2 regions of the Microbacterium sp. LWH7-1.2 genome follow, and region 2 is predicted to be linked to the other one. Evidence: predicted binding sites of a transcription regulator. Region 2 holds the regulator's gene; the other holds the start of a gene.
What was found. The regulator HrcA, encoded in region 2, represses chaperone genes, less so after heat shock. The targets are predictions, from matches to a motif close to TTNGCACTCGNNNNNNNCGAGTGCNAA.
Positions count from the first base shown of each region.

Region 1: a site for HrcA is predicted at 4,362-4,388, ahead of groES (co-chaperone GroES). Genes of this name have one in related genera too.

Region 1 covers NZ_CP151637.1:2,067,703-2,083,302, reverse strand. The annotation lists gene MRBLWH7_RS09815 (LuxR C-terminal-related transcriptional regulator) at 1-2,231, opposite strand, end outside; gene MRBLWH7_RS09810 (Hsp70 family protein) at 2,254-4,038, opposite strand; gene groES (co-chaperone GroES) at 4,468-4,764, shown strand; gene rarD (EamA family transporter RarD) at 5,056-5,970, shown strand; gene MRBLWH7_RS09795 (metal-sensitive transcriptional regulator) at 5,974-6,303, opposite strand; gene MRBLWH7_RS09790 (heavy metal translocating P-type ATPase) at 6,315-8,663, opposite strand; gene MRBLWH7_RS09785 (heavy-metal-associated domain-containing protein) at 8,660-8,869, opposite strand; gene MRBLWH7_RS09780 (ABC transporter substrate-binding protein) at 9,181-10,464, shown strand; gene MRBLWH7_RS09775 (ABC transporter ATP-binding protein) at 10,660-11,442, opposite strand; gene MRBLWH7_RS09770 (ABC transporter ATP-binding protein) at 11,439-12,386, opposite strand; gene MRBLWH7_RS09765 (branched-chain amino acid ABC transporter permease) at 12,490-13,497, opposite strand; gene MRBLWH7_RS09760 (branched-chain amino acid ABC transporter permease) at 13,500-14,861, opposite strand; gene guaB (IMP dehydrogenase) at 15,156-15,600, shown strand, end outside.
Region 2 covers NZ_CP151637.1:773,162-788,761, reverse strand. The annotation lists gene dnaJ (molecular chaperone DnaJ) at 4-1,119, opposite strand; gene hrcA (heat-inducible transcriptional repressor HrcA) at 1,171-2,211, opposite strand; gene hemW (radical SAM family heme chaperone HemW) at 2,340-3,557, opposite strand; gene MRBLWH7_RS03720 (DUF1990 family protein) at 3,565-4,215, opposite strand; gene lepA (translation elongation factor 4) at 4,243-6,093, opposite strand; gene MRBLWH7_RS03710 (aminotransferase class I/II-fold pyridoxal phosphate-dependent enzyme) at 6,151-7,293, opposite strand; gene MRBLWH7_RS03705 (alpha/beta hydrolase) at 7,334-8,059, shown strand; gene MRBLWH7_RS03700 (MFS transporter) at 8,048-9,298, opposite strand; gene MRBLWH7_RS03695 (GH1 family beta-glucosidase) at 9,295-10,653, opposite strand; gene rpsT (30S ribosomal protein S20) at 10,888-11,148, shown strand; gene holA (DNA polymerase III subunit delta) at 11,234-12,271, opposite strand; gene MRBLWH7_RS03680 (ComEC/Rec2 family competence protein) at 12,313-14,703, opposite strand; gene MRBLWH7_RS03675 (ComEA family DNA-binding protein) at 14,705-15,331, opposite strand; gene leuS (leucine--tRNA ligase) at 15,423-15,600, opposite strand, start outside.

The DNA.
Region 1 (15,600 bases), 1.3 Mb from region 2:
GACACCTTGCGGTCGTCGGAGCGTCCGGCTCCCTGACCGGCCAGCCGCGCGGCATCCCATCTCAGTCCTATCGCGGCGAGGGACTGGGCCGCCCTGTCGACCTCGTCGACGTCGACCGAGCCCGCGAGGACGGACGTCCACAGTCGCCCGGCCTTCGCCATGGTCTCGGCGACACCACTGTGCGGGGCGGCGTCCACCAGCGCGTGGGCGTGAGGGCTCAGCGACTCGGGGAGGTTGCGGAGGATGCCGCGCTGGATGCCGGCCCACCGCAGATGCGCCGACCAGAGCGCCGGCCGACCCAGCGCGTCGACGAGCGCGAGCGCACGCGTGAAGAGCGGCTCGGTGACCGTCTCGTCGCCCACCCGCGCACCGGCGCTGACGAACTCGACCAGCGGAAGCAGCGTGTAGAGATCGACGTCCGCGTCGAGGAGGCCGTCGCGGCCGCGCTCCCACGCCGCCTCCAGGCCCGCGGCGTCCTCATAACGCCGCGCCAGTCCGACGCGGATCGCCTGAAGGAGCAGCTCATCGCGCGCGGCAGCCTTGGGCGTCAGCGCGACCGCGGCCTCGAGCGCTTCGCGGGACCGCGCGCCCCTCGCCTGCTGCAGGGCGATCCACGACTTCCACAGCAGGAGCCGCGACATCACCCACGGGGTCCCCTGATGTCCCTCGATCGCCGCGTCGATGACCGCCCGCGCTGTCGCGAGGTCGCCGGCGCTGATGGCGGCGACGGCGGCGATCACCGCGGGGTGCTCCGGCATCGGCGTCGACGAGCGCGACGCCGTGTACAGGTGCGACGCGCGCACGAGATCGGCTACCGCTGCATCGGCGTGATCGGTGCGCAGCGACGTCTGAAGACCTCGCTGCAGGAGGTTCATCGCTACGCCCAGCGTCGAGGGCGCCGCGCGCTGCACTCCGGGCGCGGATGCGTCTTCGGTCTCGGCCGAGCCCGCCTCGCCGATCCCGATGCGGGCGATCAGGCGGCGGACGGATGCCTCGGCCGTGGTCGGCGGAAAGACATCGTAGAACCCCGACCCGGTGTGGAGCATTCCCCGCATCGACCAGGTGGCGGCCGCGACATCGGCGATGCGCGCCGTGACGCTCTCGGAGCGGTCGGCGAACGCCATCGCTTCGTCGAGGAGCTGGGCGGCCGAGTCGATGTCGCCGCATGACCACGCCGCCTGTGCGCGCTTCGCGGCGAGGTCAGCCGAGTTCACTCCCGCTTCCGCCGCAGCGCAGTACAGTTCGCCCGCACGAACGGGATCGGAATCGAGGAGCTGGTCGCCGTGTTCGACGAGGGCCGATGACAGGCGCGGGTCGCGGATGTCCGCGAGCCAGTCGCCGGTGCGGGAGGCGAGCGGGTCCATGCCGCCGGGCATGACCGCGATGAGGTCGACCAGCCGCCGAGCTGACAGGTTCGCGCGTACTGCGGAGCGCACCACCGGCACCGGGCGCCCGTTGCGCAGCAGCAGCCCCTCCGCATAGCCCTGTGCGATGACGCTTTCGACATCGTCGAGAGCGTCGGTGATCGCCGGCGCGTCGTCCGACCATACGCTCATGGCTTCGATGGTGCGCCGTACCTCCTCCTCGACGACGCCCATCCGGTGGGCGACGCTCTGCTCGAGCACGTGGCCGAGCGCGGCGTGGCTGCTGTCGTCCGCGCAGTCGCGATCGTCGTGGGCGGCGAGCGCGGCCGACACGAGCCACGCCACCCCGCCCGTCACCTCGAGCAGGTGATCCAGACACGCCGGCTGCAGTGTGCGCTCGTTCGCCTCGAGGTAGTCCAGCACGTCCGCGCGCGTGAGGTGGCCCAGCACCACGGCGGGCCGGCTGCGCTCGAGGTGCCGCGCGATCGACGACAGGGCGTGAGAGTGCGGCCAGGGCCGGCTCGTCGCGACCAGAGCCGCGTCGGGGTCGCTCGCGCGCACTCGCAGCCCCTCCATCTGTGCGGCGGGCAGCAGATGCAGGTCGTCGACGAGCAGGATGCTCGAGGCGGGAACGTCGAGGACATCGGTCTCAGGACCGAGGACGGTGACCGTTGCGCTGTTCTGCGTGAGGAAGCGCTGGGCGCCGCGCAGCATCGTGGTCTTGCCGGAGCCTGCGTTCCCCGAGATCAGCACGCGCGGCGGCATGTCCTGAGCTGTGAGCGCGTCGATGAGAGGACGTGCGTGGCGCGAACCGGTGAAGGTCGTCGCGTCGAAGAACGCCGCCACGGTCATTGTGGGTGAAGCCATGATGAATCGTCGTTCCCCGACGTCAGGGCGCAGGGTCCGTGGTGGGCGTGGGCTCCGGCGCCGGATCCGCGGGGGGCGGGTCCACCGGCTGGGTGGGTTCGGGTGCCGGTTCCTGGGTGGGTTCGGGTGCCGGTTCCTGGGTCGGCTCCGGCGTCGGCTCAGGCGTCGGCTCCGGCGTCGGCTCAGGCGTCGGTTCCTGGGTGGGATCCGGCGTCGGTTCCGGCGTGGGTTCGGGGTCGGTGCCGGTGGTGCCCGTGCCACCGGTTCCCCCGGTGCTTCCGGTCCCGCCTGTGTCGCCGGTGCCCGTGTCGCCGGTGCCCGTGCCGCCGCTGTCGCCGGTGCCTGCGGTCTGCGTGCCGGTGCTGGGAGCGGGTGACGCGCCCTTCGTCGGGCGGGGCGCCGGTGCCGCTTCGGTCGTGGTGGTCGTGGTGGTCGTCTTCTTCTGCGGGGTCGCGCCCTTGCGCTGCGGGTTGGCCGCACGCGGGGCCGGCTGCTGTGCGACCGGGGCGGCGCCCTCGGGAGCCGGCTGCTGCGCCTGGGGAGCGGTCGTCTCGGGCACGACCTCCTCGGTCGTGGGCTCGGGCGTCGGGTCGCTCGAGACGGTGAAGAACCCGTTCAGCGCGCCCGTGCCGGCCGTGAGCGTGCTTCCGAAGACGATCGCGGCCGCGACGATGACCGCGCCGCCCGCGATCGCGACGATGTGCCGGGCGCTGGGCGCGGACGATGCCGCCGCTGCCGGCCCGACCGGAGCCGGGATGCCGCGCTCGACCGGGGATCCCGCGAGCTCGATCTCGGCGGCCGCGGCCCGGGTGGCATCGAAGATGGCAAGTTCGCCGGACACCCCCAGCTGCACGTCGCTCGCGCGGATGAGTGCGGTGTGGGCGGCGCCGAGCGCGATCGAGGACTTCGGGTCGGCATCGATCGCGGTCGGTCGACCGAACCGCTCGGAGAGACCTTGGGTGACCAGCGGGATCCGCGACGAGCCCCCGATCAGGAGGATGGACTCGACCTGGTCGGGGTCGATGCCCGCGTCCTCGAGGGCATCCTCGAGAGCGTCGATCGTCTTGGCCAGCGACTCGTCGATCATGCCCTCGAACTCCGCGCGAGTCAGCCGCACGCTCGAGCGCCCACCCGGCAGGAGCACCGGGATCACGGCGTCGGAGTCGAAGGAGAGCGCCTCCTTGGCGTCGACGCACTCGCGACGCAGCTGGGAGAGCGCGATGCGGGAGTCGGGGGAGGTGTCCTGGAGAGCTTCGGCGGGCACTTCGGCTGTGCGCAGCACGTGGCGCAGGACGGCGTCATCGAAGTCCGCGCCACCGAGATTGTCGATGCCCACCGGCTCGCCCACGAGGTCGAAGGCGGCGTGCTCCTTGCGCAGGACCACGCAGTCGAATGTGCCTCCGCCGAGGTCGTACACGGCCAGCATGTGGCCGTCGTCGATGTTGCGGGACGCGTCGTAGTGGCGCGCGGCCGCCTCGGGCTCGGTGATGAAGGCGACGGCGCCTACGCCGATCGCCTCGAGCGCCGACCGCACCAGGCCGATGCGGTGCGGACCCCACATCGCGGGGTGCGTCAGGATCACGCCTTCCGGGCGTGCGCCCTCGCGCTCCGCGACCGTGTCGATCACATCGGCGACGGTCCGTGCGTACAGCTGTTCAGCCCGGATCGAGTGGCCGCCGACGACGATCGGGACCTCGTCGCCGATGCTTCGCTTGAACTCGCGGATCAATCGCTCTGGCTGCGTCACACCGCGGCGCTCTGCCGCATCGCCGAAGAGCATCTCGCCGTCTTCGGCGACGAAGACCACGGTTGCCACGCTGTCGGCGCGGCGGCCGAGCGGGAAAGAGGAGGTGACGATACTGCCGTCGGGAGCAAGCCTGGCTGTTGCCGCCCCTACTCGGCTGGTCCCGACATCAACCGAGAGGAAATAGGATTCCACGCTGAAACGCCCCCACATCGTTTGCGTGCGAGCTCCCCCGACCTCGCATCGACCGCCCTAGTTCGTTCCCCACGAAAGAGCGGCCGACGTCTGCGATGATACATCCGCTTCGAAATGGCACTCAAGGGGTTGGCTCATTTTGCGAAGCGCCGAGGTCATGAGGCGAAACCCGGTTCGAGCGTGACGACTCATTGGCACTCACGTTGCATGAGTGCCAGCCGGTTGCCTAGACTGACGTAAGCACTCTCAATGTCAGAGTGCTAACGAGTCTTAGTCTCAAGAAGGAAGAGGTAGACCGTGTCGGTTTCCATCAAGCCGCTCGAGGACCGCATCGTCATCAAGCAGGTCGAGGCCGAGCAGACCACGTCCAGCGGTCTGGTCATCCCCGACACCGCCAAGGAGAAGCCCCAGGAGGGCGAGGTCGTGGCGGTGGGCCCGGGTCGTATCGACGACAACGGCAACCGCATCCCGCTCGACGTCGCCGTCGGCGACCGCGTGATCTACAGCAAGTACGGCGGGACCGAGGTCAAGTTCGGCGGCGACGAGCTTCTCGTCCTGTCGGCTCGCGACGTCCTCGCGGTCGTCGTTCGCTGAGTCCCGCGCACAGCGCGTACCGAGAGGGTCGGATGCTTCGGCATCCGGCCCTTTCGTCATGCCCGGATCGGCGGCCAGGGAGGCGGGGCGTCACGGGTGGCAGGATTGCGGCCGAGGACGTCAGGGAACGGATGCTGCGAGCCCGAAGATGCCACCGTGCCCAGGGTAGGGCGGGCGTAGGCTGACTCGGTGAGTCACGAGCAGTCTTCCCTTCCCGATCGCGACGTGGTGGACGGACTCGATGACGCGACGGCGCTCGACCTCGGCGTCACCACAGGGACCCGCCGGGTCGTGTCCGACGTCGCCGCGGCCCGGGAGCGCCGGCTCGGCGGGATCTTCACGTTCTCGGCGTACCTGCTGTGGGGCTTCCTGCCGCTGTACTTCCTGCTCCTCGCGCCCACCGGGCCGTGGGAGATCGTGGCGTGGCGCATCCTGCTGTCGCTCGTCTTCTGCGCCCTGCTGCTCACCGTGACCCGCTCGTGGCCGCGGCTCGCCGCGATCTTCCGGCAGCCGAAGGTGCTCGGGCTCACCGTCATCGCGGGTCTACTGATCTACGTCAACTGGCAGGTCTTCATCTACGGGGCGCTCAGCGGCCACGTCATCGAGACCAGCCTGGGCTACTTCATCAACCCGATCGCCACCGTGCTCCTGGCGGTGCTCGTGCTCCGCGAGCGCCTGCGCACGACGCAGTGGGTCGCCATCGGCATCGCCGCGGCCGCGGTGCTCGTCATCGTGATCGGTTACGGCGCCTTCCCCTGGATCGCGCTCACGCTCGCCGCATCCTTCGGCCTCTATGGCCTCGTGAAGAAGAAGGTCGGCCCGTCGGTCGACGCCGTCAGCGGCCTCACGCTCGAGACGCTGTGGCTCTCGCCGATCGCCGTGGTCGTGCTCGTCATCGTCGGTGCGACCGAAGGCCTGACGATGGGTGCGTACGGATGGCAGCACACCGTGCTCCTCAGCCTGACCGGCGTGATCACGGCCGTGCCGCTGCTGCTGTTCGCGGCGGGTGCGCGCCGCGTGTCGCTCACCACGATCGGGCTCATGCAGTTCGTCGCGCCGGTGCTGCAGTTCCTGGTGGGCTGGCTGGTGCTCGGCGAGCCGATGCCCGTCGAACGCTGGATCGGCTTCGGGCTGGTGTGGGTGTCGCTCATCGTGCTGACCGTGGACTCCCTCATCCACGCGCGCCGTACGCGCGTCGCGTCGTAGGGGTCAGCGCACCAGTCGCGCGATGGCCTGGGTGGCCTCGCTGATCTTGGCGTCGGCCTCGGCGCCGCCCAGGCGCGCAGCATCCACGACGCAGTGTCGCAGGTGGTCGTCGAGCAGGCCCACGGCGACCGCCTCGAGGGCGGAGGTCAGCGCGCTGATCTGCGTGAGGATGTCGATGCAGTACTTCTCGTCCTCGACCATCTTGTGGATCCCGCGGGCCTGACCCTCGATCCGCTTGAGGCGGTTGAGGTACTTGTCCTTGTCGGTGATGTAGCCGTGGTGGGAGTGCTCGTCGGCGTGCGAAGGGGAGTGCTCGAGAGCGGTGTCGGTCATGTCGGACTCCTTCAACGGTGAGTGGTCGAGAGGCTGCGGAACCGCCGCAGGCGCAGGCTGTTGCCCACCACGAAGACGCTCGAGAACGCCATCGCCGCTCCGGCGATCATAGGGTTCAAGAGGCCCAGCGCGGCGAGGGGGATCGCCGCGACGTTGTAGGCGAAGGCCCAGAAGAGGTTGACCTTGATCGTGCCGAGGGTCGCGCGCGAGAGGCGGATCGCGTCGGCAGCGCTGCGCAGGTCGCCGCGGACCAGGGTGATGTCGGAGGCCTCGATCGCCGCATCCGTTCCCGTTCCCATCGCGAGACCCAGGTCGGCCTGCGCGAGAGCGGCGGCGTCGTTGACGCCGTCGCCCACCATCGCGACGACGCGGCCCTCGCCCTGGAGCTCGGTGACGACGGCGACCTTGTCGTGCGGGAGCACCTCGGCGATCACACGCTCGATCCCGACCTCGTCGGCGATCGCCCCCGCCGCGGCGGCGTTGTCGCCGGTGAGCAGCACCGGCGTGAGGCCGAGGGCCTTCAGCTGATCGACGGCTTCTCGGCTCGTGGGCTTGACCTGGTCGGCGACGACGAGGAGTCCGCGCACGGCGCCATCCCACCCGGCGAGCACCGGGGTGCGGCCGTGCGCCTCGGCCGCGGCCTTCGCAGCGGCGAGATCCTCGGGGAGCCTCAGCGCCCACTCCGCGAGCAGCGTCTCGCGCCCGACGATCACGGCATGCCCCTCGACGACGCCCGAGACGCCCTTGCCGGGCACGTTCTGGAACGACTCGACGTGGGGGAGAGGCCCTGCTTCCGCCGTGGCGGCGCGGGCGATCGCCTGCGCGATCGGATGCTCGGACGCGTGCTCCAGTGCCCCCGCGAGGCGCACCAGCTCGGCACGCGCGGCCGACGCCTCGTTCGCGTGCGCATCGAGCGACCCGGCCACGACGACGTCGACGAGCGACATGCGGCCGCTCGTGACGGTGCCGGTCTTGTCGAGCACGACGGTGTCGACCGTGCGCGTGGACTCGAGCACCTCCGGACCCTTGATGAGGATGCCGAACTGCGCGCCGCGACCCGTGCCGACGAGCAGCGCGGTCGGCGTCGCGAGTCCCAGCGCGCACGGGCACGCGATGATGAGCACCGCGACGGCCGCGGTGAACGCCATCGCGGCGGAGGCGCCCACCATCAGCCAAGCCGCGAGCGTGCCGAGCGAGATCAGCAGCACGATCGGGACGAAGACCCCCGAGATGCGATCGGCCAGGCGCTGCACCTTGGCCTTGCCCGACTGGGCGTTCTCGACGAGCCGCGCCATCTGCGCGAGCTGGGTGTCGTCGCCGATGCGTGTCGCGCGCACGACCAGGCGCCCGCCCGCGTTGACGGTGGCGCCGATGACCGCGTCACCGGGCGCGACCTCGACCGGCACCGATTCGCCCGTCACCATCGAGGCGTCGACCGCGGATGTGCCGGAGGCCACGACGCCGTCGGTGGCGATCTTCTCGCCGGGGCGGACGACGAATTCCTCGCCGACGCGGAGCTCGGCGACCGGCACACGCACCTCGACGAGTGCGGGCGCGGCGGGCGAGCCGATCCCCGGCATCCCGAGTGCGACCTGACCGGCGGGGGCGCCCGCCGGGCGGAGCACCGCGACGTCCTTCGCTCCGATCTCCAGCAGGGCGCGCAATGCAGCGCCCGCGCGGCGCTTGGATCGCTGCTCGAAGTACCGGCCCGCGAGCACGAACGTCGTGACGCCGGCGGCGACCTCGAGGTAGATGTCGCCCGCGCCGTCGCTGGGCGCGACGGACCACTCGAACGTGTGCGTCATGCCCGGCATGCCCGCGTGCCCGAAGAACAGCGCGTACAGCGACCACAGGAACGCGGCAGAGACGCCGAGCGAGATCAGCGTGTCCATCGTGGCGGCGCCGTGGCGCAGGTTGATCCAGGCGGCGCGGTGGAACGGCCACGCGCCCCACACCACCACCGGCGCCGCGAGCGCCAGTGACGCCCACTGCCAGTAGGTGAACTGCAGCGCCGGGATCATCGCCAGGAGGATCACCGGCACCGACAGCACGATCGACCCGATGAGCCGGTGGCGGAGGCCCGTGAGCTCCGGGTCGGCGGGCTCCTCGGAGGCGACCTCGGTCGCCGGCGGGGCGGGGAGGGCGGCGGTGTAGCCGGTCTTCTCGACCTCCTCGATGAGCGCCTGCGGGTCGAGTCCTGCGGGAACGGTGACGAACGCCTTCTCCGTGGCGTAGTTGACGGATGCCTCGACCCCGTCCATCCGGTTCAGCCGCTTCTCGATCCGCGCGGCGCATGACGCGCACGTCATCCCGCCGATCTCGAGCTCGAACCGGGCGACGGGGATCGAGGCCTCGCTCATGCGCGGACCGCGCTGTAGCCGGCCTCGTCGACGGCCGCGATGACGGCGTCATCGGCGATCTCGGCGGCGGAGACGACCTTGAGCGTGCCGGCGGCGGCGCTCACCTGGACGTCCTGCACGCCCGCGAGCTTCGACACCTCGCCACGCACGGACGCCTCGCAGTGCCCGCAGCTCATCCCTGTCACCGTGTACTCGGCCTCAGCCATGACTTCTCCTCTGTAGATCGGGGATGGATACCCCTGAGGGGTACTCCGTCGTTCCAGTGTATACGGGTAAGGGGTATGAGGGCCGTGCGTCGGATGTGGCACCTGCTGCGGCCGCTCGGCCGCCGAGGCCGACGGGTTATCCACAGCACGGGCCATCGACACGCCCCCAGAATTACGGTCCGATCACGGTTTTCAAGCTGTTACAGATCGTTAACGAAAGGCAACATTGGCGACGCTTGACGGCGATTAGGTTTAGTGCACTGGGTCGGCGCCCGAGCCGTTCCCGTTGTAATCGCACAGCAAGGAGCAACATGAGCGTCTTCACCCGCTCGCGCACGTCCACCGTCATCGGTGGCATCGCGCTCATCGGCGCCAGCGCCCTCGTCCTCGCCGGTTGCGCCGGTGGGGGCACCGGGGGCGGCGACGAGACCACCCCGCCCACCGAGGAGCGCGACCTCACCCTGAAGATCGGGACGATCCTCCCGCAGACGGGTACCCTCGCCTTCCTCGGCCCGCCGGAGGAGGCCGGCGTCGGACTCGCCGCTGCCGACATCAACGAGGCCGCAAAGGGCATCACCATCGACGACATCGTCTGGGGTGACTCGGGCGACACCGACAACAAGGCCTACGCGACGACCATCCAGAAGCTGATCTCCGAGGACGTGACCGCCGCCATCGGCGCCGCCTCCTCGGGTGTGACGAAGCTCTTCCTCGACGACGCGGTCGCCGCCGGCATCATCACGTTCTCTCCGGCCAACACGTCGCTCGACTTCACCAACTGGGACGACAACGGCCTCTACTGGCGCACGGCTCCCGCTGACACGCTCCAGGGCGAGGTCCTCGGCAACGTCGTCGCCGAGGACGGCCACAAGAACGTCGCGGTGCTCTACCAGAACGACTCCTACGGCACCGGCCTCAACGAGGTCTTCCAGGAGGTCTTCACCGGCACCGGTGGCGAGATCGTCGCCGAGCAGTCGTACAACACCGGTGACACCAACTTCGACGCGCAGATCTCCGCGATCCTCGCCTCGAACCCGGACGCCATCGCGCTGATCACCTTCGACGAGATCTACACGATCGGCCCGGCGCTCATCGCCGCGGGCTACCCCGCCGAGAACCTGTACCTCGTCGACGGCAACCTGAAGAACTTCGGTTCGGACGAGAAGTGGCCGGCCGGCGTGAGCATGGAGGGTGCGAAGGGCACGACCCCCGCGGGTCCGGCTCCTGACACCGAGTTCCAGGGTCGACTCAACGACTGGTGGGTCGCCGACGGCAACTCGGAGCTGACCGACTTCTCGTACGCCAACGAGGCGTACGACGCGGTCATCCTGCTGGCCCTTGCGGCGCTCACGGCCAACTCGACCGACGCCGCCGACGTCGCGGGCAGCCTGCAGGAGGTCTCGGGCGGTTCGGGTGACGGCGAGAAGTGCGACAACTTCGCCGACTGCGCCGACATCATCCTCGAAGGCGGCACGGCCGACTACGACGGCTTCTCCGGCCCGATCACCTTCGACGAGCACGGCGACCCGACCGAGGCCACCATCGGTGTCTTCCAGTACGGTGCCGACAACCTCTACACGCGCATCGACCTGTAAACCAGGCTGACGCAGCACAGGGCCCCGGAGCGATCCGGGGCCCTGTCGCGTTCGCCGGTGGCGGTCCCGAGCCGCCCTTTCGGTCTCACGGGCTGAACCCGGGGTCGCCCGCGCACGACAGGGGAGGGACGGCAGCGAACAAGGAGGGGACCGGATGCTGCAGCATCCGGTCCCCTCCTTCTCTGCGTGTCGGGGTCAGACCCCGTCGGCGCCGAGGGAGCCGAGGTACAGGCCGATGACCTTGGGGTCGCTCAGCAGCTCGCGGCCGGTGCCCTCGTAGGCATCGCGTCCCTGGTCGAGGACGTAGCCGCGGTCGCAGATCTGCAGGCAGCGGCGGGCGTTCTGCTCGACCATGATCGTGGTCACGCCGGCCCTGTTGATGTCGGAGACGCGGATGAAGGCGTCGTCCTGGCGGACCGGAGACAGACCGGCCGAGGGCTCGTCGAGCAGAAGCACCGAGGGGTCCATCATGAGCGCGCGCGACATCGCGACCATCTGCCGCTCGCCGCCTGACAGGGACCCGGCGCGCTGCTTGAGACGCTTGCCCAGCTCGGCGAAGATGCCCGTCACGAACTCCAGGCGCTCGGCGTAGACCTTCGGGCGCTGATACAGGCCCATCTGCAGGTTCTCCTCGATGCTGAGCGAGGGGAACACGTTGTTGGTCTGCGGCACGAACCCGACGCCGCGCTGGACGAGCTTGTCGGACTTCAGCCCGACGACGCTCTCACCGTCGACCGTGATCTCGCCGCCGCGCACCTTGACCATGCCGAAGATGGACTTCAGCAGCGTCGACTTGCCGGCGCCGTTGGGGCCGATGATGCCGATCAGCTCGCCCTTGTGGGCGATGAGATTGGCGCTGTTGATGATGTTGATGCCCGGCAGGTAGCCCGCGGTGAGGTCCTTGACCTCGACGACGACCTGGTCGCTCTTGACCGCGGTGCCCCCGCCGACGGCGGGCGTTGTCGAAGGGTCGGTCACTTGTTCTCCTCCTCGGCTTCGGCGATCGAGGCCTCCTCGGCCTCCTTGATCTCTTCGAGCAGCTCCTCGGCGGATGCGTCGAGCTCGCCGGCCACACGCCCGGTCACGACGCCGAGGTCGACGTCCTGGTGGCTGCCGAGGTAGGCGTCCACCACCGCCGGGTCCTGCATGACGGTGTCGGGCGGGCCTTCGGCGACGACTTTGCCCTCGGCCATGACGACGACCCAGTCGGCGATGTGCCGCACCATGTGCATGTCGTGCTCGACGAAGAGCACCGTCATGCCGAGGTCTTTGAGGTCGAGGATGTGGTCGAGGAGCGACTCCGTGAGCGCCGGGTTGACACCGGCCATGGGCTCGTCGAGCATCACGAGCGTCGGGTCGCTCATGAGGGCGCGCGCCATCTCGAGGAGCTTGCGCTGACCGCCCGAGAGCGAGGCCGCGTAGTCGTCGGACTTGGCATCGAGCTTGAAGCGCGCGAGCAGCTCCATCGCCTTGTCTTCGATGTCGTTGTCCTGCTTGCGCCAGATCGCCGGGACGATGCTCGCCCAGAGGCTCTCGCCCTTCTGGGCGGTGGCGCCGAGCTTCATGTTCTCGAGCACCGTCAGCAGCGAGAGCGCCTTGGTGAGCTGGAAGGTGCGCACCTGGCCCATGCGGGCGACCTTGAACGACGGGATGCCCGACAGGTTCTTGCCGTCGAAACTCCAGGTTCCGCTGTTCGGCTTGTCGAAGCCGCACAGCAGATTGAACAGCGTCGTCTTGCCGGCGCCGTTGGGGCCGATGAGCGCGGTGATCGCGTGACGCGGGATCTCGAGGTGCCCGACGTCGACGGCGGTCAGACCGCCGAAGCGTCGGGTGATGTCGTCGATGACGAGGATCGGGTCGTTCTTGGCGACGCCGGGGACGGCATCGCCCTTCGCGAGACCGCCGGTCTTGGGACGACGGATGCTGCCGGTCGGGGTCGTGACCGTGCCCGTGCTCGACGGCACCGGCTGTGCCGCCGAGTTCGCGGGGACCACCGGCTCGGCGGCGGGCGGGTTGCTGGGCGGGTTACTTGACAAAGGTCAGCTCCCTCTTGTTTCCGAAGATGCCCTGCGGGCGGAAGATGACGATGAGCATGAGCGCGACGCCGACGAGGATGAAGCGCAGCGTCGCGGCCTGCTGGCTCGACAGCAGCGAGATGACCGGGATGTCGGACTGGGCGAGGACGGGCAGCACGTTGTCGAGGAAGCCCATGATCACCCAGAAGATCACCGAGCCGACGACCGGGCCGAACACGGTGGCGGCTCCGCCCAGCAGCAGGATCGTCCAGATGAAGAACGTGAGGCTGGTCGTGTAGGTCGCCGGGATCACGGCCGAGGGGAGCGCGAACACCACGCCGCCGAGGGCGCCGAAGACACCACCGATCATGAGCGCCTGCATCTTGTAGGAGAAGACGTTCTTGCCGAGCGAGCGCACGGCGTCCTCGTCTTCGCGGATGCCCTTGAGCACGCGGCCCCACGGGCTGCGCATGATCGCCCACACGATGTAGATCGCGATCCCCAGCAGGATGATGCCGAAGACGCGCACCCACAGCTGGTCGGCGGTCCACTCCCACGGCCCGAAGCCGTAGACGATCGGCTCGCCGTCAGCCCCGGTCTTAGGGAACGGATTCGCCCCGCGGAAGCCGGCGTGGTAGCCGCCGAGGCCGTCGGCGGAGTTCGTCCACTCGTCGAAGAGCTGAGTTGTCAGCAGCAGACGGACGATCTCGGCTGCGGCGATCGTCACGATGGCGAGGTAGTCGGCTCGCAGACGCAGCGTCGGGATACCGAGGATGAGCGCGAAGATGACCGCCGCGACGCATCCGACGAGGATGCCGACCCACCAGGGCCAGCCGAAGCTCAGGATCGAGATCGCGTACCCGTAGGCGCCGAGGGCCATGAACCCGGCCATACCGAAGTTCAGCAGGCCTCCGAAGCCGAACTGCACGGCGAGGCCGGTCGCCGCGAGGGCGTACGCGATGGTCTCCGGGCTGAAGAACCAGTAAGCGGTGTTGTTGAAGATCTGTCCCCAGTCCATGACTAACCGAGCCTCTCTTTCCGGCCCAAGATGCCCTGGGGTCTCACCAGCAGAATCAGGATCAGCACGGCCAGCGCGCCGACGTACTTCATGTCCGGCGGAATCCACAGGGTCGAGATCTCGACGAGGATGCCGACGATGAGCGCGCCGATGAGGGCGCCGAAGGCGGTGCCGAGGCCGCCGAGCGTCACCGCCGCGAAGATCAGCAGCAGCACCTGCACGCCCATGTCCCACTTCACGCCGGGGCGGAAGTACGCCCACAGCACACCGGCGATGGCGGCGAGAGCTGCCGCGAGGATCCAGACGATGCGGATCACGCGGTCGACGTTGATGCCGGACGCGGCGGCCAGACCCGGGTTGTCGCTGATGGCGCGCGTCGCCTTGCCGATGCGGGTGCGCAGCAGCCAGTAGGCGACGGCGATCAGGAGCACGATGCTGATCGCCATCGAGGCGACATCGATCCACGACAGCTTGATCGGGCCGAAGACGATGTCGCGAGGGGCGCCGGCTCCGGGCAGCTGGTAGGTGCCGCCGCCGATGAAGAACTGGAACACGTAGCGGCCGGCGAGCGAGAGGCCGATGCTCACGATCATGAGCTGCACGAGCCCGAGTCCTCGCCGGCGCAGCGGCTTCCACAGACCCGCGTCGAGCGCCCAGCCGAGGGCCGCGCCGAGCACGATCACGATCGGGATGGTGATGTACATCGGCACCTTGAGCCACACGCCGAAGATGAGCGCCATCACGGCGCCGTACGTCAGCATCTCGCCGTGGGCGAAGTTGCTGAGGCCGGTCGTGCCGAAGATCAAGGAGACGCCGACGGCCGCGAGCGCGAGCAGCAGGCCGAAGTTGACGCCGTTCATGAGCCGCTCGATGAGCTGGTCCCAGAACGACGTCGTGACCCTCTCGCCCTCACCGAGGAAGAGGTTGACGATCTTCGACCCGGTGAGGCCGAACGAGACGTCGAACGACGCCGTCGTGCCCTGCTTCGGCTGAGTGCCCTCCGGCAGCTGCGCCGGGTCGACGATGACGCCTTCGGGAAGGGTGTCCTCATCCACCGTGAGGACGTATTCCTCTTTCTCAGGCACGTACAGACGCCACTTGCCCTCGGCATCGGTGACGGTCTCGGCCTCGAAGCCGTTGCCTTCGATCGACATCGTCACGCCCTCGACGGGCTCGTCGTCGTACGTGATCACGCCGCCGAAGTAGAAGTCGGTCTGCTCCTGGTCCCCTCCGGGGGTGTCGGGGGCGTCCGCGCGCGCAACCGTGGGTGCGGACAGGAATACCATTCCCGCGGCCAAGAGCGCGCCGAAGATCGCGAGGATCCAGCGGCGGCTGTTGATCGTGGTCGCAGTCGTAGGACCCACAGAACCTCCAGTTCGGCACACCACGCGGACACCGAAGCTCGGGTCGCATCGGCCGTGATGACGACGCTACGACTGTAATGTGTCGTCGCTGTTTCGCCCAAGGTCCCTTGTGGATAAGTGATGCGATCGCAACCGGCCGGCACTCACCGGCCCGCGCGCGCCTGCCCGTGCCGTTATCGCGGGAACAATCGGCGCCCGCCGACGCTTAGAATCGAGTACGGAGCGTCACGAGCGCACCGGCCGCCGCCGTCCAAGACCCCGAGAGCACGCGCGCGCCCGCGCGAGGAGACCCCCATGGAGCACAACGACCCCTTCGGCTTCGTCGGACTGACCTACGACGATGTGCTGCTGCTGCCCGGCCACACCGACGTGATCCCCAGCGAAGCCGACACCTCGTCCCGAGTGACGCGACGCATCACCGTCGCGACCCCGCTCATCTCGAGCGCGATGGACACGGTGACGGAGTCACGCATGGCGATCGCGATCGCCCGCGAAGGCGGCCTCGGGATCATCCACCGCAACCTCTCGATCGAGGATCAGGCCGCGATGGTCGACCGTGTCAAGCGGAGCGAGTCGGGCATGATCACCGACCCGATCACGACCACCCCCGACGCGACGATCGAAGAGGTCGACTCCCTCTGCGCCCAATACCGCATCTCCGGCCTTCCGGTCGTCGACGACGAGAACCACCTCGTCGGCATCGTCACCAACCGCGACATGCGGTTCGTCTCGGGCTTCG
Region 2 (15,600 bases):
GGGTCAGGCGTTCCGGAAGCGATCGCGCAGCTTCGCGAACAGGCCCTGATGGAACTCCGCCAGCTTCGGCGAGGGAGCCTTGGTGCGCTTGGCGAACTCCTCGATGAGGGCGCGCTCCTTGTGGTCGAGGCGCGTCGGGGTGACCACGTGCACACCGACCTTGAGGTCGCCCCGCTGGGAGCCGCGCAGGGGCGTGATGCCGCGCCCCTTGATCGTGAGGATGTCGCCTGCCTGCACGCCGGCCCGCACCTCGAGATCGACGGGGCCGTCGAGCGACTCGATCGTCGTCGTGGTGCCGAGGATCGCGTCGGGCATCGACACCTCGAGCGTCGCGAGCAGGTCGTCACCGTCGCGGCTGAACACCTCGTGCGGCTGCACGGTGACCTCGATGTACAGGTCGCCGTTCGGGCCGCCCGCCGGGCCGACCTCGCCCGAACCCGGAAGCTGCAGGCGCAGTCCGGTCTCGACGCCGGCCGGTATGTCGAGCGACACGGTGCGGCGCGCGCGCACGCGGCCCTGCCCCTGGCAGGTGGCGCACGGGTACGGGATGGTCGTGCCGTAGCCCTGGCAGACGTTGCACGGCTGGGTCGTGACGACGTTCCCGAGGAGGCTCCGCACCTGGCGCTGGACGTTGCCGGTGCCGTGGCAGATGTCGCACGTGACCGGGCTCGTGCCCGGCTGGCAGCAGGAGCCCTGGCAGGTCTCGCACACCACGGCGGTGTCGACCTCGATGTCGCGGTGCGTGCCGAAGACGACGTCCCCGAGTTCGAGCGTGACGCGCACGAGCGCGTCCTGGCCGCGCTCTCGACGCGACCGGGGACGACCGCCCCGCGACCCGCCCGCTGCGCCGAAGAACGTCTCGAAGATGTCGTTGAACCCGCCGAAGCCGCCGGCGCCGCCGCCGAACGGCGAGTCGCTGCCGCCCATGTCGTAACGTGCGCGCTGCTCGGGGTCGCTGAGGACGTCGTAGGCATGCGTCACGAGCTTGAAGCGCTCGGACGCCTCCTCGCCCGGGTTCACGTCCGGGTGCAGCTGGCGGGCCAGCTTGCGGTAGGCCTTCTTGATCTCGTCGGTGGAGGCGTCGCGTGAGACGCCGAGGACCTCGTAGTGGTCAGCCACATTCGCCTTCCTGCCGCGGCGAGGCCGCGGGATCGTGTGTGCGCGCGTGCGTCAGCGGGAGGTGTCGTCCTGCTCGAGCATGCGCGTGAGATAACGCGCGACGGCGCGGACCGTCGCGAGGTTCGTGGGGTAGTCCATGCGCGTCGGGCCGAGCACCCCGACGCGGGCGAGCGCGCCCGTCGCGTCGTAGTCGCTGGCGACGACGGATGCCTCGGCAAGACCGAACGCCTCGTTCTCACGGCCGATGCTCGCCGAGAGGCCCTGTTCGTCCGCGACCATCTCGCCCATCAGCCGCAGCAGGGTCACCTGCTCCTCGATCGCCTCGAGGAGCGGGTAGATGCTGCCGCGGAAGTCGGACTCGCGGCGGGCGAGGTTGGCGCTGCCTGCCATCACGAGTTTGTCCTGCCGGAACTCCTCGAGCTCTTCGGCGACGGCGCGCACAATCTCGTCTGTTGCGCGTTCGTGCGCAGGCGCTTGCGTGTCGGGGCCGTCGAGTCGCTCGGCGATGCGCTGCAGTCCCTCGCGCACGGGGCGGCCGACCAGGAGGGTGCCGAGGCCGGCGCGGATGTGCGCGAGATCCGCGTCGTCGAAGTCCTCGCCGACGAATGTCAGGCGCTGCGACACGCGTCCGGTGTCGGTGACCACGATCACCAGCATGCGTCCGCCGCCGAGCTGCACGAGCTCGACGTGGGTGACCGTGGCGCGGGCGAACGAGGGATACTGCACGATGGCGACCTGACCGGTCAGCTGCGTGAGCGCGCGCACGGTGCGCACGAGGACGTCGTCGAGGTCGCCGGAGCCGTCGAGGAACGAGGCGATGGCGGCGCGCTGGGCCGGCGAGAGCGGCCGGAGCTCCGCGAGGTGATCGACGAAGACGCGGTAGCCCTTGTCGGTCGGCACCCGGCCCGACGAGGTGTGCGGCGCCACGATGAGGTCTTCGTCCTCGAGCAGCGCCATGTCGTTGCGGATGGTCGCCGCAGACACGCCGAACGCGTGGCGCTCGACGATCGCCTTGCTGCCGACCGGCTCGCGCGTGTCGACGTAGTCCTGGACGATCGCCCGCAGTACCTGCAGACCTCGCTCGCTGACCATCCCGCCTCCTCACGCCGCAGCTGGCACTCGCACGACTGGAGTGCCAATTCTATCCGATGCGCTGTCAGGATCGCCGAGCGACGCAGGTCGGGTTGCCGTCGCACCCGGGACCGCACGCGCCGCCGAGGTCAGTCGGTGAGTGCGCGGACCACGGCGTCGGCGAGGAGGCGGCCGCGGCGGGTGAGCACGACCCTCCCCCGCAGCGCGGCGTGACCCTCGATGAGGCCGTCCGCGATGAGCGCGGCGACCGCGTGACGGCCCTCGCCGAGGAGCTCCTCGACGGGCAGTCCGTCGCGGACGCGGGTGCGCAGCAGCACGCTCTCGAGATTCCTGGCTGCGGCATCGGGGATCTCCCGTCCGGCTGCCGGCGTCTCCCCCGCGGCCAGCCGCTGCGCGTAGGCGGCCGGGTGCTTGACGTTCCAGAACCGCACGCCCGCGACGTGGCTGTGCGCGCCGGGGCCGAAGCCCCACCAGTCCGAGCCGACCCAGTACGCGAGGTTGTGTCGCGAGCGGTGCGCGTCCCCTCGCGCCCAGTTCGACACCTCGTACCAGTCGAATCCGGCGGCCGCGAGCATGTCGTCGGCCAGTTCGTACATGTCAGCCTGCAGGTCGTCGTCGGGAGCGGCGACCTCGCCGCGTCGGATCTGGCGGGCGAGCTTCGTGCCGTCCTCGATGATGAGCGCGTATGCCGAGACGTGATCGGGTTCGAGCGCCACCGCCGCCCCCAGGGACGTGCGCCAGTCGTCCAGAGACTCGCCCGGGGCGCCGTAGATGAGGTCGACGCTCACGTCGAGTCCGGCGCCGCGTGCCGCGCTGACCGCGGTGCGGACGTTGTCGGGGTCGTGCGTGCGGTCGAGCGCGGCGAGGACGTGCGGGACAGCGGACTGCATGCCGACCGAGAGACGGGTGACACCGGATGCCGCGAGCTCGGCCGCGACGGCGGGGGTCACCGTGTCGGGGTTGGCCTCGACCGTGATCTCTGCGTCCGCTGCGATGCCGAACGTGTCGCGGACACCTGCCAGCATGCGCCCGAGGTCGCCTGGCGGGAGGAGAGTCGGGGTGCCGCCGCCGAAGAACACCGTCGATGCCGGGCGGTTTCCGCCGGCGCGTTCGAGAACGGGCGCGGCAAGAGCGATCTCGCGCAGCAGCGTGTCCGCGTACTCGTCCTGGCGGGCCCCCCGCAGCTCAGACGAGGTGTACGTGTTGAAGTCGCAGTAGCCGCAGCGCACGCGGCAGAACGGGACGTGCAGGTACACGCTGAACTCGGCGGCCGGATCGATGCGCGTGCCGGGCGGCAGCGAGCCGTCCGAGGGAACGGGCTCGCCGAGCGGAAGAGCGGAGCCCATCAGCGCCTCACGCGGGGGTGGTGTACAGCGGCGAGATCGCGCGCAGGTAGCGCGTGAACAACTCCCGTCGGCGGCGCTTCGTGAGGCCGGGAAGCATCCGGTAGAGCACGGCGCGCGGGGCGTCGAACGCGCGGACCGTGAACCAGACCTCGTCGTTGTCGTACCAGTCGAGCATGAACGACTCCTCGCCGCTTACGACCGAGTCGCTCACGGTGCCGAGCGCGAAGCCCACCCGCCGAGGCTCTTCGACGGCGAAGATGACGCGAAGCTCGGCGTCCGCGCGGAGCCCCTTGACGCGGCCGTCGACGCGGATCGTCGTGCCCGCGCCGACGAACGGCGTGCCGTCGGCGTCGAACCGCTGCTCGGCCTCGGACCGGCTCGGCGCGACGGGGTTGCCCTCGGCGTCGAAGCTGACGCCCGAGTACATGGGGCCGGACGCAGGGCGCACATCGGTGAGCTCGAGTCCCGCACCCCGCTGAGCAGTCCACGACATGAGAGCCTCGCTCGCGGCGCGGAAGCGGGCCTCGCCGCTGCCGATGCGCCACGACTGCTCCGCCGGGAGGCTGCGCTCCGGTGGATACTGCATCAGATCCGGTGCCTGGGTCGCCCCGACAGCGGCATAGTCGACGGTGTCGTCCCGGAAGGTTCCTCGACGCATGGATTCCAGCCTACTTCGCGAGTCGGTTCACTTCTTGGCAGGACCCTCGACGTCCCCTGAGAGCGCGGCGATGAACGCCTCCTGCGGGACCTCGACGCGACCGACCATCTTCATGCGCTTCTTGCCCTCTTTCTGCTTCTCGAGGAGCTTGCGCTTGCGCGAGATGTCGCCGCCATAGCACTTCGCGAGGACGTCCTTGCGCATCGCCCGGATGTTCTCGCGGGCGATGATCCGGGCGCCGATGGCGGCCTGGATGGGCACCTCGAACTGCTGGCGCGGGATGAGCTTGCGCAGGCGCTCGGTCATCATCGTGCCGTACGCATACGCCTTCTCGCGATGCACGATGGAGCTGAACGCGTCGACCTTGTCGCCCTGCAGCAGGATGTCGACCTTGACGAGATCGGCGGTCTGCGAGCCGGCGGGCTCGTAGTCGAGGCTCGCATAGCCCTGGGTCTTGGACTTCAACTGGTCGAAGAAGTCGAACACGATCTCCCCCAGCGGCATGTGATAGCGCAGCTCGACGCGGTCCTCGCTGAGGTAGTCCATTCCGAGGAGCGACCCGCGGCGGGACTGGCAGAGCTCCATGACGGTTCCGACGTAATCCTTGGGCAGCAGGATGCCGACCTTCACCACCGGCTCGGACACCTCGGCGACGCGGCCGTCGGGGTACTCGCTCGGGTTGGTGACGACGACGGTGTCGCCGGTGTCGGTCGTGACCTCGTACGTCACCGAGGGCGCGGTCGTGATGAGGTCGAGGTCGAACTCGCGCGAGAGGCGCTCGGTGATGATCTCGAGGTGCAGCAGACCGAGGAAGCCGCAGCGGAAGCCGAAGCCGAGCGCCACCGACGTCTCGGGCTCGTACTGGAGGGACGCGTCCGAGAGCTTCAGCTTGTCGAGCGCCTCGCGCAGGTCGGCGTAGTCGCTCTGGTCGATGGGGTAGATGCCGGAGAAGACCATCGGCTTCGGGTCGGTGTAGCCGGCGAGTGCCTCGGTCGCAGGCTTGCGCTGATTGGTGACCGTGTCACCGACCTTGGACTGGCGCACGTCCTTGACGCCGGTGATGAGGTAGCCCACCTCGCCGACGCCCAGCCCCTTCGTGGGCACCGGCTCGGGGCTGGACACGCCGATCTCGAGGAGGTCGTGGGTCGCCTTCGTCGACATCATCTGGATGCGCTCGCGCGGCTCCAGCTTGCCGTCGACCATGCGGACGTACGTCACCACGCCGCGGTAGGAGTCGTACACCGAGTCGAAGATCATGGCCCGGGCCGGGGCATCCGCGTTCCCCTTCGGAGCGGGGATCTGCTCGACGATGCGGTCGAGCAGGATCTCGACCCCCATGCCCGTCTTGCCGCTCACGCGCAGCACGTCGTCGGGCGAGCCGCCGATGAGACCGGCCAGCTCCGCCGCGTACTTCTCGGGGTCGGCGGCGGGAAGGTCGATCTTGTTGAGCACGGGGATGATGTGCAGGTCGTTCTCGAGCGCGAGGTAGAGGTTCGCGAGCGTCTGGGCCTCGATGCCCTGCGCTGCGTCGACCAGGAGGATGGCGCCCTCGCAGGCCGCGAGCGAACGCGAGACCTCGTAGGTGAAGTCCACGTGTCCGGGGGTGTCGATCATGTTGAGCGCGAAGGTCTGATCGGCGGCGGCCCACGGCATGCGCACGGCCTGCGACTTGATCGTGATCCCGCGCTCGCGCTCGATATCCATGCGGTCGAGGTACTGCGCGCGCATGTCGCGGTCGGAGACGACGCCGGTGATCTGCAGCATGCGGTCGGCCAATGTCGACTTGCCGTGGTCGATATGGGCGATGATGCAGAAGTTGCGGATCAGCTCGGGCGGCGTGGCGGAGGGCTCGAGGGGCTTCAGGGCGCGCGGTGACATGTCCAGACGATTGTACGGGTGCGCGTCCCTCGAGGAGCCCCGGCGGCCGCGGCGGGGTCAGGCGGGAGCGGGGAGGCGGCCGAGCCCTTCGAGCAGCTCGTCACGATCGCTGGCCACGCATACGCGGATCCAACCCTCGCCCGAGGCGCCGAAGGCGCTCCCCGGGGCGACGGCCACGCCCTGCTCGTCGAGGAACCGCTCGGACCACGTCATGACATCGCCTGCGGACGCGTGCGACACGTCGATCCAGAGGTAGAAGGCGGCGGTCGGGTCGAGGTATCGCAGACCGCGGGCATCGAGGAGCGCCGTCGCCGCGGCGAGGTTGCCGCGGTAGTGGGCCGCGCTGTGTGCGACGCCGCCCTGATCGCCGGTGAGGGCCTCGGCGGCCGCCCGCTGCGAAGGCTCGTCGACGCAGCTGACCACCGACTCCTGGACACGCAGCATCGTCTGCCGCCACCCCGGAGGCGTGACGAGCCACCCCACCCGGGCCCCCGTCATGGCATAGGTCTTCGACATCGAGAACACGGACAGCACGCGGCCGTCGGCAGCGAGCGTCGCGGGGCTCACGTGCGGCTGACCCCAGGTAAACCGCTCGTACACCTCGTCGCTGATGAGCCACAGATCATGGCGGCGTGCCAGGGCGATGAGCGCTTCCAGCGTCGCCCGGTCGAACGTCGAGCCGAGCGGATTGGAGGGGGTGTTCACGATGATCGCGCGTGTGCGCGGCGTGACCAGCGACTCGAGCTCGTCGAGATCGGGCTGAAAGGCGCGCTCGGGACGCAGCGGATAGGGCACCGGCGTCGCCTGCAGAAGGTGGGCGTTCATCGTGAAGGTGGTGTAGCCGGGGTCGGGCACGAGCACCTCGTCACCCTCCGACAGCGTGAGCGCCATCGCGAGGTGCAGCGCCTGCGTCGCGCCGACCGTCACCCAGATCTGCTCGACGCCGACGTCGAGCGCGTTCTCGCGCGCGAGCTTGTCGCGGATCGCTTCGCGCAGCGCCGGGATGCCACCGTTGGGCGTGTACCGGATCGCACCCTCGTGCCAGGCCCGGGACGCAGCATCCCGGATCCGCGCGCCCGCGACCTCGCCCGGCTCACCGACGGCGAGGATGATCGTGCCGGGCCGGCGCAGCGCGCGCTCGAGGATGTGGCGCACGCCGGAACCGGGCATGCGCGCGATGTGCGGGGCGATCTCGGGCATGCCGCCATGGTAGGCGGGCTCGCGCCGCTACCCTGTCGTCATGGTCGTCCAGGTCGTGCTCGTGCACGGCATCCGGACGTCCGCGACCATGTGGCGCGCGCAGACCGATTACCTGACCGCGCGCGGCAACCCGGTCACCGCGGTCGACCTCCCCGGCCACGGGTCCCGCATGGCCGAGGAGTTCACGCTCGAGTCGGCGTTCGCCACGATCGACTCCGCGGTGCGCGCCGCGGCCGAGCGCGGTCCGGTTCTGCTCTCGGGCCACTCGATGGGCGGGCTGCTGTGCATCGAGTACGCGGGGGCGGAGACTCCTCCCCCCGTCGCGGGCTTCATCGCGGCATCCTGCACCGCCATCCCCCGCGGCGTCGGCCTCGCGACCTACCGGGTCCTCGCCCGCGGCTTCGACTCCCTGCCCGACCGCGGGATGTGGCTCGCCGACCGGATGCTCGATCGCATCCTCCCCGACGAGACCCGGGCCGACTTCGGGGCCGGAGGGTATGCGCTCGACGCGCAGGATGTGGCGCTGCGCAGCCTCTCGGTGCTCGACCTGCTCGCAGCGCTCCATCGCATCGACGCGCCGCTCTGGTTCGTCAACGGTCAGTACGACCAGCTCCGCGTCAACGAGAAGCTGTTCATGAGGGTCGCGCGCCACGCGGAGCTCATCGTCGTGCCGCGGACGACTCACCATGTGACCGTCATGCGTCCGCGCGTGTTCAACGCGCTCCTCGAGGTCGCCCTCACGACGCTGGAGGCGTCACACCGCTGAAGACGTGCGCTCCCGACTGCGGATCGCGTAGGTCATGAAGCCGCCCGCGATCGACAGGACGCCTCCGACGAGGAACAGCAGCCAGAAGCCGCCCACGAGCGCGACGAGGCCCGCGCCGAGGAGAGGCCCTATGAGCTGGCCGAGGCTCGCCGACACGTTCACGAAGCCGAGGTCGCGGGCGTGGTCCTGCGGATACGGCAGCAGGTCCGTGCCGAGTGCGAGGCCCACGGACATGTATGCCCCGTAGCCGACGCCGAGGAGCGCGGCCGCGATCATCGCGGTCGTGAGCGACGGCGCCAGCACGAGGATGATCGACGCGAGGCCCTGGACGACGGCCGACCACACGACGAACGGGATCCGTCGCCCGGTGCGGTCGGAGATCCACCCCGACGCGATCGAGGACACCACCACGAAGAGCGTGTACACGAGGATCAGCAGCAGCAGCTCGTCCTCGGCCGTCGCGGGGTCGCGGTGCAGGCCGTACAGCAGGAAGAACAGCAGCAGTCCCGTGCCCAGCGCATTGCCTACGTTCACCGTGAGGCGCCCCGCGAGGAGCCACGCGAAGTCGCGGTCGCGAAGGGCAGCGAGTCGTTCGCCGAGGGTGCGCGCTTCGCGCGCCACAGCCACGTCGGCGCGTGCCGGCGGATCGGGCAGCACGAGCGCCGCTGCCGTGCCGACGACGGCGAGGAAGCCGGCCAGCACGAGGTAGCCGACCACGACGCCGAGTTCGAGCAGCACGATGACGCCGACGCCCACGACGATCCCGAGTGCCTGGGAGGACGAGACGGCGGCGGATGCTGCGCCCCGCTGCGTCGTCAGCTGATCGGCGATGAGCGCGGTGAAGGCCGCAGAGGCCACGGCGACGCCGACCGAGACGCCCACCCAGGCGAGCCCCACGCCCCACGGCCCGGACGCCGAGGCGATCGCGGCGAGCGAAGCGGTCCCCAGCCACACTCCGCCGAGCGCCCAGGGGCGGCGGCGCCCCATCCTGCCGCGGGTGCGGTCGGAGAGCCCGCCGGCGACCGGAGCGGCGATCACACCGGCGATGCCGCCGATCGCCAGTACGAGGCCCGACGACACCACCCCCGACACCCAGCCGTCGGCGTCGTCCGGGGTGTCCAGCTGCAGCGGGATGAGCAGCTGCAGCGGAGTGAGCTGCACCGTCCAAAGTGCGAGCCAGGCGAGCGTGAAGAGGGCGAACCAGCCCGCGCCGACCTTGGACCCCGGCCCGGCGGTCACGCGCGAGCCTCCGCGATGAGGGCGCGGTACCAGTCGAACGACGCCTTCGGAGTGCGTGCCGCGGTGTCGAAGTCGACGTGCACGAGACCGAACCGCTGAGACCACCCGTCCGCCCACTCGAAGTTGTCCAGCAGTGACCACACTGTGTACTCGCGCACGTCGACGCCGCCGCGCACGGCCGCACCCACGGCGTCGATGTGGCCGGCGAGGTACGAGATGCGCTCGGCGTCCGGGACGGGGCCGTCGACGTGAGCCGGTTCGGGGAACGACGCGCCGTTCTCGCCGATCACGAGCGGCGGCAGACGGTCTCCGTAGCGCTCCGTGAAGTCGAAGAGCAGGCCGGTCAGCGCCGCCGGCATGATGGGCCACTCCGACCCGAAGCCGGTGACGGGTGCGCCGGGCGTCGGGACGATCTCGAACGGCACGGGGCTGCCGTCGGGCGCCGCGGCGACGCTCGTCGGGTTGTAGAAGTTGATGCCGTAGAAGTCCCCCGGCGCCGAGATCAGCTCGAGATCGCCGTCCTCGACAGGCATGGGCGGGATCCCGAGCGCCTCGAGGTCGGGGTAGGCGCCCGTGAGCACGGGGTCGGCGAAGACGCGGTTGTGGAGCACGTCATACACGGCTGCGGCCGTGAGGTCGGCATCCGTCTGCGCTGCCGGCAGCACGACGGTGTGGTTGTTGACGATCCCGACCTCCTCGGCACGCGCGGCGCGCAGCGTGCGCAGCGCGAGGCCGTGCCCGAGCAGCTGATGGTGCACGGTCGGCAGCGCGCCGAAGAGCAGCTGCCTCCCCGGCGCGAGCGTGCCCACGGCATAGCCCTGGAGCGACGTCGAGACCGGCTCGTTGAGCGTGTACCAGTGACGGATGCTGTCGCCCAGCGCCTCAGCGACGATCCCGGCGTACTCGCCGAAGCGCAGCGCCGTATCGCGGCTGAGCCAGCCGCCGCGCTCTTCGAGGGCGCTCGGCAGATCCCAGTGGTACAGCGTCGCGAATGGCGTGACCCCCGCTTCGCGCAGATCGTCGGCGAGGCGGCGGTAGTAGTCGAGGCCCGATTGCAGCACCGGGCCGCCGGGCTCGGGCTGTACGCGCACCCACGAGATCGAGAATCGGTACCGGTCGACGCCGAGCGCGGCGAGAAGCGCCACGTCTTCGCGATGCCGCCGGTAGCTGTCCGGGCCGGGATCGGCGGTGGCCCCGTCGCGCACGGCGCCCGGAGTGCCCACGAAGTCGTCCCAGATCGACCGACCCCGTCCGTCTGCGCCGCGCGAGCCCTCTACCTGGAACGCGGCGGTCGCGGCGGACCACCGGAACCCGGGCGGGAACGGCGAGAGGTCGACAGACGGATGCTGCGGCACGGCGGACTCCTTCGTCACTCAGCGCGTCAGGCGAGCGCGCTCCCACGCGTAGATCATGCATCATGGAAGGGCTTCGCCGCGCACGCCTGTGAGTGTCAACGGCTCCTCGGTTCACCTGATAGAATCCTTGTTTGGCTTGCGTGTGGGTTCGCCCTCACGACCGCCGCGAAGCGTCCCTCTCTCGCTGACCGGCACATCAATCCGATTCACCTTCGAACGAAAGAACGTCGACACGTGGCGAACATCAAGTCGCAGATCAAGCGCAACAAGACCAACGAGAAGGCGCGCGAGCGCAACAAGGCCGTCAAGAGCGAGCTGAAGACGCACGTCCGTCGCACCCGTGAGGCCGTCGCCGCCGGCGACAAGGCTGCTGCCGAGAAGGCGCTGGGCACGGCGACCAAGAAGCTCGACAAGGCCGTCAGCAAGGGCGTCATCCACAAGAACCAGGCGGCGAACCGCAAGTCGGCCATCGCCAAGCAGGTCGCCGCTCTCTGAGCCTCTGACAAGCTCCGCGACCTCGAGTCGCGTGAAGGCCCGTCCCGCAAGGGGCGGGCCTTTTGCTTGTGCCGGGAGCGTCGGGTCAGGCGCCGTACGGTGCGCGCGTGGCGATCACGGTGATCATGCGCTCGAGGGCGAACACCGCGTCGCGCGAACCGCCCTTGACCTCGGCATCCGCTCGTGCCGTCGCCTGGATCGCCCGGCCGAGGCTCTCTTCGTTCCAGCCGACCAGGTCGCGGCGCGCGCGATCGATTTGCCAGTCCTTCATACCCAGGCGCGACGCCAGGGCCGCCGCGGGTTCGCGGTTGCCCGCGACCCGCGCCATGGTCCGCAGCTTCATCGCGACCGCGGCCACGAGCGGCACAGGGTCGGCGCCCGAGGCCAGGGCGTGTCGGAGCGCGATGAGCGCCTCTCCGTAGCGCCCCGCGATCGCCGTGTCGGCGACCGTGAAGGCCGACGTCTCGACGCGCCCGCCGTAGTAGCGCTCGACGACCTGGTCGGTGATGTCGCCGGGGACGTCGGCGATGAGCTGTTGGCACGCCGCTGCGAGTTCGGTGAGGTCGTCCGCGAAGGCGGAGACGAGCGCGCGCAGCGCCGTCGGAGCGATGCGCTTCTTCGCTGCCTGGAACTCGCCCGCGGCGAAGTCGAAGCGGTCGGAGTCGCGCTTGACGGCCGGGCATGCGATCTCGACCCCCGAACCCTCACCCGCGCGGATCGCGTCGAGCAGCTTCTTGCCGCGCACGCTGGCGCCGGTGTGGCGGAGGACGACCGTCGCGCCGTCCTGCGGGGCCGCGAGGTACGCCACGGCCTCCGTGAGGAACGTGTCGGAGCACTTCTCGACGCCGCTCACGCGGACCAGCCGCGGCTCGCCGAACAGCGACGGCGAAGTCACACCCAGGAGGGTTCCCGCGGCGTAGTCGTCCGCGCGGATGTCGGACACCTCGAGCGTCGGGTCTTCGGCACGGAGGTAGTCACGCACGCCGGCGATGGCCCGTTCAGCGCAGACCTCCTCCGGCCCGGAGACGAGGACGACCGGCGCCGGCTGCGGAGCTCGCCACGAGAGCTGGGGAATGGCGCTGCGCGCGGCCTTCGCGGGTGCTCGGCGTGCGGGGGAAGCCATTCCCCCAGCCTACCGACGGCCACCGACGGCGGCCGTCGCCCTCATCCCCCGCGATCGTGCCATACCGACACCGAACCGGTGCCCGATTCCCAGAGGGCGATCGCGCCGTCGCGATCGGTGCGCTCGATCCGCGCGCCGACCTCGTCGAGGATCGCGAGCGCCTCATCGCGCGGATGCCCGTAGTCGTTGCCGGCACCGACGGTGACGAGGGCCACCGACGGCTGTGCGGCGACGTACAGGCCGGCGTCCTGGTCGGCGCTCCCGTGATGGGCGGTCTTGACGATCGCGTAGGGGGGATCGAGCGCGCCGGTCGTCGTCAGCAGCCGCTGCGGCGAGGCCGACAAGTCGCCGAGGAGGAGCATCGGAGGGATGCCGCCGCCCCGGACGTCGAGGACGACGCTGGCGTCGTTGCCCGGCGGGAAGGCGCGGCTGCCCGCCTTCGGCCAGAGGACGCGCCACCGCGCGTCCCCGAATGACCCGCTGAGACCCGCGGCCGCCTCGGTCGGCCGCGCTCCCTGCGCCGCCAGCGAGGCGATGGCCGCGCGTCCGGCGGCGTCGCCCGGTCCGTGGAGCACCGCCCCGACCCGGCCGCGTACCGCGTCGAGCCCGCCGATGTGGTCGAGGTCGTAGTGGGTGAGGACGAGCAGGTCGATCCGGTCGAGGCCGGCGCGGGAGAGGCAGGCGGCGAGCGGTTCGGGGTCCGGCCCGGTGTCGACCAGCGCGACGGCGTCCTCCGACCGGAGCAGGACGGCATCGCCCTGACCCACGTCGCACGCGAGCACGGACCAGTCGGCAGGCAGGGTCCACCGGCCGGCGACCGTGGCCAGGGCTGCCGTGCCGAACCCGGCGCCCAGCAGGACGGCGACGACGGCGACGGAGGTGACGCGAGTGAGTCGCCGCACCCACGGACCGCGGCGGTCGAGGGCGATCGTGAGCCCGACAGCCAGGCCCACCCCGGCGAGGGCCATCGCGCCGGGCACGCCCTCGAGCCAGGGCAAGCCATCCACCGGGAGCGCCGAGGCGGTGCTCGCAGTCGCGGCGACCCACGAGGCCGGCACCCAGGCGAGTCCCGCGAGACCCGATTGCAGCCACGGCAGCGGCGCACTGAGACACGCCGCGAGCCCCAGCACGGTCGCGGCCGGTGCGACGGGCCCCGCGAGAAGGTTCGCGAGCACGCCGTACACGGGCACCGTCGGCTCGATGAGGATCAGGAGCGGACCACATGCGAGCTGGGCGGCGAGAGGTACCGCGAGCGCGAGAGCCAGCGGCCGCGGGAGAGCGCGGGCGAGCCCAGTGGCGAGCGGACGCGCCCACAGCAGGAGCGATCCCGTCGCGACGACCGACAGCGCGAACCCGAGAGACGCTGCCAGCCACGGATCGAGGACGAGGAGCAGCGCCACGGCGACCGACAGCAGCGTCATCCCCGCGCCGGCGCGGCCGAACAGCACGGCGAGCATCGCGATCGCGGCCATCGCGGCGGCGCGCACGACGCTCGGCTCGGGTGTGACGAGCAGGACGAACCCCGCGAGCACGCACAGGCCGACGGCGACCCGCAGCCTCCGCGAGGCGCCGAGAGCGGCCGCGATGGCGAACGCGATGCCGACGACGAGCGCGCAGTTGGCGCCCGACACGGCCGTGAGGTGCGACAGTGAGGATTCCTTCATGGCCGCATCGAGGGAGGGCGCGACGACCGACGTGTCGCCGACCGCAAGACCGGGGACGAGACCCGCGCCCTCGCCGGGCAGACCCTCGACCGCATCGACCAGGCCGCGTCGCAACCCCGCGGTGACTGCGGCCAGACCCTCGGGCGGGTTCAGGACCTCGACCCCGCGCGAGGCCCACACCTCGAGCACCGCCCTCTCCGCCGGCCTCCCGGGCCGTGCGGTGCCGTGGGCGACGACGGTCGCGCCGACGTCGAGCTGCGCTGGCTTGTCGACGTCCTCCGGTGAGACGCGCAGCGTGATCTCGACCTCCGCCGCGTGCATCTCGCTCCCGTTCGCCACGCCCGTCGCCCGGGCGTCGAAGGCGAGCGAACCATCGGCGCGGTGCTCGATCTTGCCGACGACGTCGGCACGGATGTCGACGGCCCGGCCACCGTCCAGGGCGGGCGCGGCGATCGCGGTCCGGGCCGGCTGTGCCAGGGCGACATGGGACGCCGCGGCCGCCGAAGCCGCGACTGCGAGCGCCACGACCGCGGCGGCACGGCGCACCGCGTGCCGAGGCATCCGGAATCGCGTGGGAGACCCGGTGCGACGCGACGGAAAGCCCCGGGGCCTGCTGAGGCGCAGCACGACGAGGGTGAGCGCGAGGACGAGGGACCAGAGCGCCAGAGCGATCCAGGGCGATGCCGCCGGAACGAGGCTCGCGACCGCCGCAACCGCCCAGCACGCCCCGGCGACCGGGACCAGCCGCAGACCGCGCCGTCGGCCCATGTCACACCGTCACGAGGTCGCGCAGCGCCTCGAACATCTTGTCGCCGATGCCGGGGACCGCGAGCAGGTCCTCGATGCTCGTGAACCCGCCGTTGTCGTCGCGCCACGCGATGATCCGCTCCGCGAGCGCAGGACCGATGCGCGGAAGCGTCTCGAGGAGCGTCGCGTCCGCCTTGTTGAGGTCGACGGGCCCGTCGCCGGTCGGGAGAGAACCGGGGGCGCCCGCCGCGACGGGTGGCGCCTCGCCCTCGCGCGGGACCGGCAGCTGCTCCCCGTCGTCGAGCGTGCGGGCGAGGTTGATCGCGTCACGGTCGGCGTCGTCGGCGAAGCCGCCGGCGGCCGCGACGGCGTCGACGACGCGCGAGCCGGCCGGCAGCACGTAGAGGCCGGGCGCGCGCACCGCACCGGAGATGTGCACGTACTGCTCGCCCGACGGCGTCGCGGCGGCCGTGGGGGTCCCGTCGACGACGACCTCGTCGACCGGGGCGGTCGCGCTGCGAAGGATGCCGATCCCCACGGTGATCGCCAGTGCGGCGATCACGAGCACGACGACGGCGCCGATCCCCAGGCGGCGGCGCGCGGCGACGGGCTCGGTCGACCCTCTCTCGGAGCGGTCGCCGGCTGTCACGGACCCACGCTAGGAGGTGGGGAAGGCCGCAGACGCCGCGGGTCCCGGGGATGTGCACACCCCCGGGACCCGACCATGCTGTGGAGGAAGGTCAGTGCGTGCTGAAGCTCACGACCTTCGGCGGGCGGACGATCACGCGCGTGATCTCGCGGCCCGCGAGCGAGCGGACGACCTTCTCATCGGCGCGGGCGAGTCGCTCGAGCTCGGCGGCGTCGATGCGCGCAGGCACCTGAAGGGTGCCGCGCACCTTGCCGTCGATCTGGACGACC